Regions from separate parts of the Paenibacillus sp. BT-177 genome, predicted to be linked through region 1. Evidence: riboswitches for the same ligand, from Rfam matches in the RefSeq annotation. Region 1 holds a riboswitch; the other holds the start of a gene.
The links. A riboswitch is a leader RNA that binds a small molecule or an ion and turns the genes downstream of it on or off. The one in region 1 is predicted to bind cyclic di-GMP.

Region 2: it holds a riboswitch for cyclic di-GMP, as region 1 does, so the genes downstream of both, OIU26_RS08610 (glycosyl hydrolase) here and OIU26_RS22710 (transglutaminase-like domain-containing protein) in region 1, are expected to answer to the same signal.

Annotation. Positions count from the first base shown of each region.
Region 1 is NZ_JAOYTP010000011.1:34,268-38,619, reverse strand. It holds gene OIU26_RS22720 (DUF445 domain-containing protein) at 1-993, opposite strand, end outside; gene OIU26_RS22715 (helix-turn-helix transcriptional regulator) at 1,577-2,452, shown strand; cyclic di-GMP riboswitch class I at 2,560-2,638, shown strand; cyclic di-GMP riboswitch class I at 2,676-2,757, shown strand; gene OIU26_RS22710 (transglutaminase-like domain-containing protein) at 2,809-3,579, shown strand; gene OIU26_RS22705 (collagen binding domain-containing protein) at 3,940-4,352, shown strand, end outside.
Region 2 is NZ_JAOYTP010000002.1:491,726-496,077, forward strand. It holds gene OIU26_RS08605 (hypothetical protein) at 1-1,166, opposite strand, end outside; gene OIU26_RS08610 (glycosyl hydrolase) at 1,215-2,816, opposite strand; cyclic di-GMP riboswitch class I at 2,830-2,911, opposite strand; gene OIU26_RS08615 (sugar phosphate nucleotidyltransferase) at 3,067-4,352, opposite strand, start outside.

The DNA.
Region 1 (4,352 bases):
CATTTGATCCAGCAAAGGTACAATGTACGCCGTTACATAACTGGCATCTTCCATGTAATCCAGCAGATTACGACGAAGCTCTTCAAGCTTATCGGATATGGCTGCATCACCTTCCCAAGAATCAATAAAGGTGTTTTTCCAGTGATTCAGCCCCTCCCTGACCGTATCTTTGGCCGCCAGATGAATCAACTGTGTGTTGAACCCATCCAGGACGGCCTGACGACGCGGATGTCCTTCATCTCGAAGCTCCGCTACGCGGTCCAGCAAAAAGTGACGAATCATCTCGCCCATACGCTCCTCATTCAAATAGCCAAGGAAAGCGTTCAGGGCAAACTGCATAAGCCCGCTGACCTGCAAGCCGCTAACAGCCTGCATCCCCAGGGTGCCTAGCGTAACCCCGGTGTCTGACCGCAGTAGCCAGGACTCCGTCTGCTCCAGCGCATAATCCAACGCCCGTTGGTCATACTTTCGCTCGCCAGCTTGCCGGGCGAGCACCTCTAGCAATGGTCCTATATCGAATTCTGTCGCCTGTCGTTTAATCCCAGTTGAGATGGCCGGGGCCAGCTCTGCCAGCGGAATCGAACGGACAAGTTGCTTGGCAAGAACATCTATAAAAGCGACCGCTTCGGGCGTACGTATTCCTTTTTCCACACTTTTCAGCACCAGCTCTGCCAGTCTAATCTCGGCAATTTTAGATGCAATACTTTCTTTATGAAGCAAATTGTTCTCGACCGTGTTAACCAAGGCATCGGTCAGCTTTCCCCGATTTTTAGGGAGAAGCGCTGTGTGTGGAATCGGAATGCCCAGCGGATGACGGAATAACGCGGTTACGGCAAACCAGTCTGCCAACCCTCCTACAAGTCCGGCTTCAAAAGATCCGGCCAAAAGACGGGCCCAGCCAAATTGTTGAAAAGGTAACGTAGCAGCAAAGCCCGCTCCCATCATAACAAGTGACCAAGCTGCTGCGGTTTTTGTGTTTTTTGTTTTTCCCATCATGTAGTCCTCCAAACTAACTGTAAAATTTGTTTCATTTCATCTGTAGTACCATCATATCATTGCCTGTGCAGATACCAAAGGTCACCATACTCTATTGTCAACAAATTGCATGATATTTAAAATTTGCACATTAGCTTAAATTGAGTTCGCATAACCACACTTATCCATACATTTTCGTGAACAAAATCACAACAATTAAGTTACAACTATTTTCTAACAAAATGAGCCCTTTGAATCATTTTGTCGAATTATGGTCCCATTTTTCTTGCAACCTAAAGGATATATGCCTCAAAAAGTGGAATTGCAAGATTATGATACATTCATTGATAAAGTTAATTATTCCCAACATCATTCTTTATTCCATCAATTTAAGGAATGAATTCCAGAAGAACCCTATCCTTTTCAAATAGGTGCTTTCTGGTTAATTTTGTTATATAATGTATAGCCTCAAATCGATACATGAATATACTTTAATGTGATAAAATAACCTTTGTAAATGGGAACTCCGGTTCTAAAAGGATATTCATGAAACAAACTACAATTGTCTTACTAAAATTGTTCTTTTGTAAAGGAATTGGATATGACAACAAACCAAAAAAATGCCCAGTATGTCTGGAGCGAAGATCCAGTTGCAATTATATGTACACCCTCTGCTTTTGCTAAAAAATCCCTCTTTTATATACAGGAAATAGGCTATTTCAAAACAGATGCTTATGTAATGGAACGGCAAAAGCTCACCTCTTTTTTGCTCCTTTTTACTCTGTCCGGGAGAGGGGAATTACAATACCGGGGCAAGGATTATATATTGAAACCTCATGATATGCTTTTTATTAATTGCGAAGAATATGTACAGTACAAAACTTCCTGTCAGAAGACATGGGAGTTTATTAGTGTGAATCTATATGGCAATCTTATTGACCATTTCTACGAACAATTCGATAAACACAATAAGCCCGTAATCTCACTAAAGGATTCAAGTGCAGTATTGGACAAGCTGCGCACCTTATTACATGTACAGCCAGAACGAAGCTTATCCTCTGAGCTGCTCTCATCCAGGATAATCGTTGACTTGTTAACGATTATTTTACAGCACCCCTACACCAATCCCAACGCGAATTCAGATGGAACGGCAGAGGTGCGCAAGGTAAAGCAATATCTGGATCAATCCTATTGCGAACGGATCACGCTGGATTCGCTAGCAGAAATGTTTGGTCTAAACAAGTTCAACCTGGCTAAAAACTTTAAAAAACAGATTGGCTTTTCCCCTATTGAGTATCTTATTAATGTTCGTATCACGGCTGCTCAAAGCTGGCTTAAAACTAGTGATGTAGCTATTGTGGACATCGCACAATATGTGGGCATTCCCAACACAAGTCATTTTATCAATCTGTTCAAAGAGCACATTGGAGAAACGCCTCATTCCTATCGCAAAAAATGGGGAAACCGTATAAAATAGGTCTTATGTATAATCTCCAAGCTTGCTTTGTCGATAAATAGCGAAAATTTGAGATTTAAACTTGCCTAATAGAGTACCTAACTGATAGAATAAAAATACAAGCTATTCAGGATAAATGGCAAACTTGTCGAAAGGCAAGGACGCAAAGCTACAGGGCCTTCTGTATGATGGCAGCCAGCTACCGGTTGAAGTGGCTTTTTGTCGTGCTTTTTTCCGAAAACTTTATACGAAATGGCAAACTTGTCGAAAGGCAGGGACGCAAAGCTATAGGGCCTTCTATTTATGATGGCAGCCTGGCCACCGAAAGGAAGTTTTTTATGGGGAAAATGATATTTTCTACACTTCTCCTATTTTTCATGCTGTCCGCAATACTCTTAAATTCGACAATTTACGCTGCTGATAGTGTTGCATGGTTGGATCAAAACAATGTAAATCATGGGACGGTCAGTGTGCGCTACCCCGTTAAACCTAACGTTAAAACCAAGATTTTGGTTACCAAAGATGCACAAAAATACTCTTATAATCTAACACCCGGGAAATCCGAAGAAGTATTTCCTCTCCAAATGGGTAATGGGAACTATAACATCAGTATTTTGGAACAGCTTAGTGGTAATCAATATAAAGTGATAGGACAAGATACGATCGAGTTAAAGCTAAACGATAGCAAGGCGGTGTATCTTAATTCCGTTCAAAATATTAACTGGAGTAGTACTAATCAAGCGATTCAAAAAGCCCGTGAGTTAACCCAAGGTGCAACAACGGATCGCGAGAAGCTCCAAAAAATCTATGACTACGTAATTAGTCATATCAAGTATGACTCCAATCAGGCCTTTGCCTTAACGACTGACTATCTGCCACAAATTGATCATACGTTAAGCTCTCAAAAAGATATTTGTTATGGTTATGCTTCACTGATGGCTGCTATGTTACGAAGTGTAGATGTACCAACCAAGCTGGTTATGGGCAAATCCTCCTACGTGGACACTTACCATGCCTGGAATGAGGTCTACATCGACAATCAATGGATGGTCGTAGACACTACAGTAGATGCAGCACTGTATATGGGTAAGCAGAAATTCGAAATGATCAAAGATCCCTCCAAATACATTAAAACAAAGCAATATTAATATCAATGTTTTTAATTCATATTTTTTAAAAAATGAAAAAATAGAACTACATTTCTTGAAGAGCCTTGATCACATGATCAAGGCTCTTTTTCTATCCTTGTTGAGAAATTGTTGAGATGTGGCATGTATTCTAGTCCAGGAAGACAATGAGATTTCCAACCATTATCTAATTTCGAGACAAAAGGAGGAAGTTCATCCCCGAACATAAATTTTCATAAATTCTGAACAAGTAATTAATGCGGCTAACATAGCATCATATGAATGAATGATGAATATATAAATACAGTTCTCTCGACCTCGAAGGAATAACCATTAGCCGTTAAATAAGAGTATTTTAAGAATAGGAGATTTGTTTACCGTATGAGAAAAAAATGGAATGCAGCAACGGTTGCGCTATTGCTCTTTTTGCAGTGTTTGTTCAGCACAACACAAGCTTATGCACAAAATCCCGACTCTAATCTGCCAGTGACCCCAGGAACCGAACCGGTTCAGAGTGTGACTAACGATGTTTATCCAATGCCCTCAGAGCCAATTAACATCCCACCTGCTGTCCCGGCTCCAGTCCCTGAACCAACTGCTGGCTCAACTTCTGAAGTTAGGGCAACTCAAGAAAGTATTTTAACCAAGCTAACCCTTACAGATTCTACTGGAAGTGTTATTGATGCAGTGTATAATCCCGATAGCCGTATTGATATTGGTTCCGCCATCCATTTAGGCTATGAATGGGAACTGCCCAACCATACGTATAAAGCTGGAGACACCTTTACCTTTCA
Region 2 (4,352 bases), on a different contig from region 1:
TAGGCCCAACCCGGCGCTACGGTTTTGAGATGCGGTGCCAATTGCTTGCCTTCCGTATTCAACCACTTAGCCACAGCCAGGTCTACCGCCTTGGAACGGTTAAACAATCCAGGTTCGTTATCTACTTCATAATATTGAAGGTATGAACCGTATTTTTTTACATAATCACGCAACTTTTGCTTGGCCGTCTCTGGCAGAGTACCATCTTTTTGCAGCTTGATATCACCTGTGTATAGATACAAAGCAGACGATTGCATATTATACTGCTTTAACGTTTGATAGTAATCATCCACATCTGTGCATGCCTTGCCTACATTACTGGCACAAGTTACCCTCATGACGTTGCCACTATAAGCAATTCCCAGCCATTTGAGAACGTAAGGTAGATGCTTAACTGCACCCTGATCATAATAAAATTCTTTATTATTCACATTCGTACCGGTCAGTATATATTTCCCATGTACTGGTTCGGCCGCAGGGGAAGCTAACGTCTCCAAGCTCAAGTCATCCCAAGTCCACCACACATTTTTATCTTCTGCAGAGGAGCAGTATAGGCAGCGCGCTGTCTTTAGCTTGAGTACGTTAACACCGCTTTGCAATTGTTCTTTGGGAATATACAGCTCGTAATTATTTTTGAAATTATAGGTACTCCCAGTACCGGATACCCCGGCAATCTGAATAATTCCGGACAGCTGATGATTTGAAAAGACAGCCATCTGCGGCACCGCTTTGCCCGCATCCAAAATCCGAACACGGAATATCATACCATTGGGAGGAACCTGATTCAGTTTATACTGAAGTGACAGTTCTGGATTCGTGGATGCATTCAAACCTGGAGGAATATCACCACTGCTGAGCAATACCGGAACTGTTGTACTCTCTGCTTCCGACAACGCCGAGAATGTTCCTTTAGCAGAGGATTCGGTAGAAGCTGCTGCTGCAGAAATTTCGATATTATCCCTACCGACCACTCCTTTAAATTCCGCTGAAGAGTCATCCCTCTGGCCCAGCTTCCATACTGGACTGGCCGCCGCTACCTTATCCGTCTGCAATTCTGCACTTTTTGAAGGCGTGTATATAAACCAAGCGATCATGGTTAGAGCTGCGACACCTAGTAATCCGGATAATACGACCGTATACCTATGGGTCAACCATTTTTTCATCATATGATACACCCTCTCTCCTCAAAATTTATGACCGGGAAAGAGTATCTATCAAGGAAGAAACAAAGCGTTTCCGGGAACCACCGCTTTCGCTTCATGCTGACTTTCCCACATCAGACGAGCCATCGCATCGCCTTTTTCATCATAGTATTCCACTTTTAGATCTACCATTTTACCTGCTTCCAAAGCAATACTGCCTTTACGCTCTGTCCAGCTTTGTTTGAACCAACTGTCAATCACCAGCTTGCCGTCTACCCATACGCGAATACCATCATCGGATATAGTTGTAAATGTATAGGTCTCGCTGTATTGTGGTTTGATTTTACCTGTCCAGCGAACCGAGAACTGGTCGGCATTTACCTTGGGATCAGCAGCAACGGCGCGCCAGTTATAATCCAGCTTGCTGTCTGTACGGATCAAAACAGGACTGCCGTTCACATTCATATTGTTAAAATATTCGCCCCGCAGCCCGTTCACATATACTACATCAGGAACAGAAGGAGAAGTCGGAGCTGGGGGTACGATTACTACTGGCGGAACCGGGATAGGCTCACTTTGTCCCTCATCCGGTAAAGTCGGCACATCTGCCCCAGGTTGTTGGGTTGCTGCCAGCCCATTTTTCACATCATCCCGTGTCAAACTCCTCGAATCGTTCATATAATCCTGTATTTGATTGGTTGTGTTATTCTCAGTCAGCATCTTGCCCCAAGTCATGGAATACACCCATTTGGGCTGTGCCTGCAACACCTCAGAGCTAGGCATCTCACCATGCTCGCCAATGGCAATCGGCTTATTCCGTGCCAACCCGAGCAGTCCTTCATAATGACTTTGCTTAAAATCATTGTTGTAGATGTCTACTGCCAAAATATCCACTTTGTCATCCCCCGGATATTTCGGGGTATACGGGACAGTATAGGAATTGGGAGCATTGGGACTCCACACCCACAGCAGATTGTTCAACTGATGCGTGTTTACAAAACGGTCGTACATGATATTCCATAGCTGATTGAAATTGTTTTTGTTTCCCCACCAGAACCAGTCACCATTCATTTCATGATAAGGTCTCCACAATACTGGAACCCCTGCATCACGAAGCTGCTTTAACGATACAGCGACCTTATCCAGATCGGCAATGAGGAGGTTATACTGCGTAGTGCCTGGTGTCACGTATTTATTGAACTCCGCCTGACTTACTTTCGCCTGCACATTGGCCCAAGTCAGCGATCTACCCGGCAACGCTTCATGAAAAGTCATCGTCACAATGCCACCAGCTCTGCTCCAACGAATAGCGCTATCGACGACATTTTTACGTTGTGCTGCTTCTATAGTGTCGGATTGACCAGAGATGGCACCCATCTCATAGCCGTGCAGACCCACATACGCCTGGCTGATTTTTTGGACCTTGTTGCTTAATTCATCTGGACTTTCCAAATAATCATGCTGACCAGTGACTGTTTTCTTTCCAGAGATGCTGAGTAAATAATTGTATAGTTCACGGGCCTGAGTAGAAGCGTCCGAATTAACAGGTTGTAATGAAGCGGCATTCACCACAGACAGAGAATCACCAAAGCCGACGGGAAACAAAGAAAAAAGTATAACAACGGGGAGTACATGACGTATCAGTCGATACAGAGGAATAAAATTGAATCTCACTTTAGCTCTTCCTTTCGGTAGCCAGGCTGCCATCCTTACGGGAAGGCCCTTTAGCTTTGCGTACCAGTCTTTCGACAGGGCTGCGTTTATCGTTGGAAGGAGTTTGGATTCCTTCTTACCCTAAGTATCGACTTTTTTTTACCAAAATTTAATAGGTCATGTTCATGAATTTACAGGTTTTCGCCCAATTTCGACAGTTTGGGCCATTATTTTTCATCAAATCTTCTTTTTTACGTTTTTACGCAAATAATTACGAGATAAATTGATGACGAGAAATTTCACTCCAATCCATACAAAAGCGTACAATATCCTCTTCAACCAACTCAGAGCCAGTCTGAACTTCAATCAAATCCACATCGGTTACAGCCAAAATGCTATGCTTCGTCCCTTCAGGGATGCGAACTACGTCACCGGCCTTCACTTTATGCAGTTTCTCATTCAAAATAATTTCCGCTTCGCCGCTAATAATGGTCCAGATTTCACTTCGTTTGAAGTGAAGCTGGTAGCTGATATTTTTACCTTTGTGTACGCGGATTCGTTTGGTCAGTACCTCATTACCCTCGTCATACTTTACATAGTCTACAACCCGATACTGTCCCCAACGACGTTCTTCATACATTGGACGCTGATCATGAGCCTTGAGCACTTCCTTGATGCGTGGACTTTCTGCCTTATTGGTCACAAGAATGCCATCTGGGCTAGCGGCTACAATCAGATCATTCGTTCCAATGATCGCCACAGGAATGTCCAACTCATTAATAAGACTCGTGTTGACGCAATCTTCCGTTACTACCCCTCTACCCACTTGCTGATGAGACATCTCTTCTGTGAGTGTATTCCAAGTTCCCAGATCCTTCCAAAAACCATCGTACGGAAGCACTACGATGTCTTTTTCCTTCTCGACTACTTCGTAGTCAAAGCTGATTTTTTCCAGAGACGCATATTGTTTTTGCATTTCTTCATAATTCAGCGGCAGGCCCTTGGATGCCAAAATATCCAGCAAATAGCTTAATTTGAATGCAAAAACCCCGCAGTTCCATAGAGCATTGCGTTCCATTAGTCGCTCCGCCTGCTCCCGGTCGGGTTTCTCTTGAAAATGGCTCACTTCGCGGTAGCCTGTGCTACCTTGAGTGGCATCGTTTTTCGGAATAATATAACCGTATTTCTCTGAAGGATAGGAAGGGACAACCCCGATTAGTGCAAGCTTTCCTTCACTCTCCTGAAGTGTATGTTCGAGTTGGGCTACGGAAGCAAAGAAAGCATCCTCTACATAAGGATCTACAGGCAATATAGCTATAATTTCATCAGGCGAAACACCCGCAATGGAATATAGATAAGTCGCTGTCAGCGCAATCGCAGGAAAAGTATCTCTGCGTTCCGGCTCAACAATGATGCGCGTATTCGATCCGATCTGACTCTGGATCATTTCGACCTGCGCTCTCCCTGTCGCAATAAACGAGGATTCGGATAATCCGTTGTCTCCCAATTGTCTCCATACCCGCTGTACCATGGATTCCGAAATCCCTTCCGGGCTCT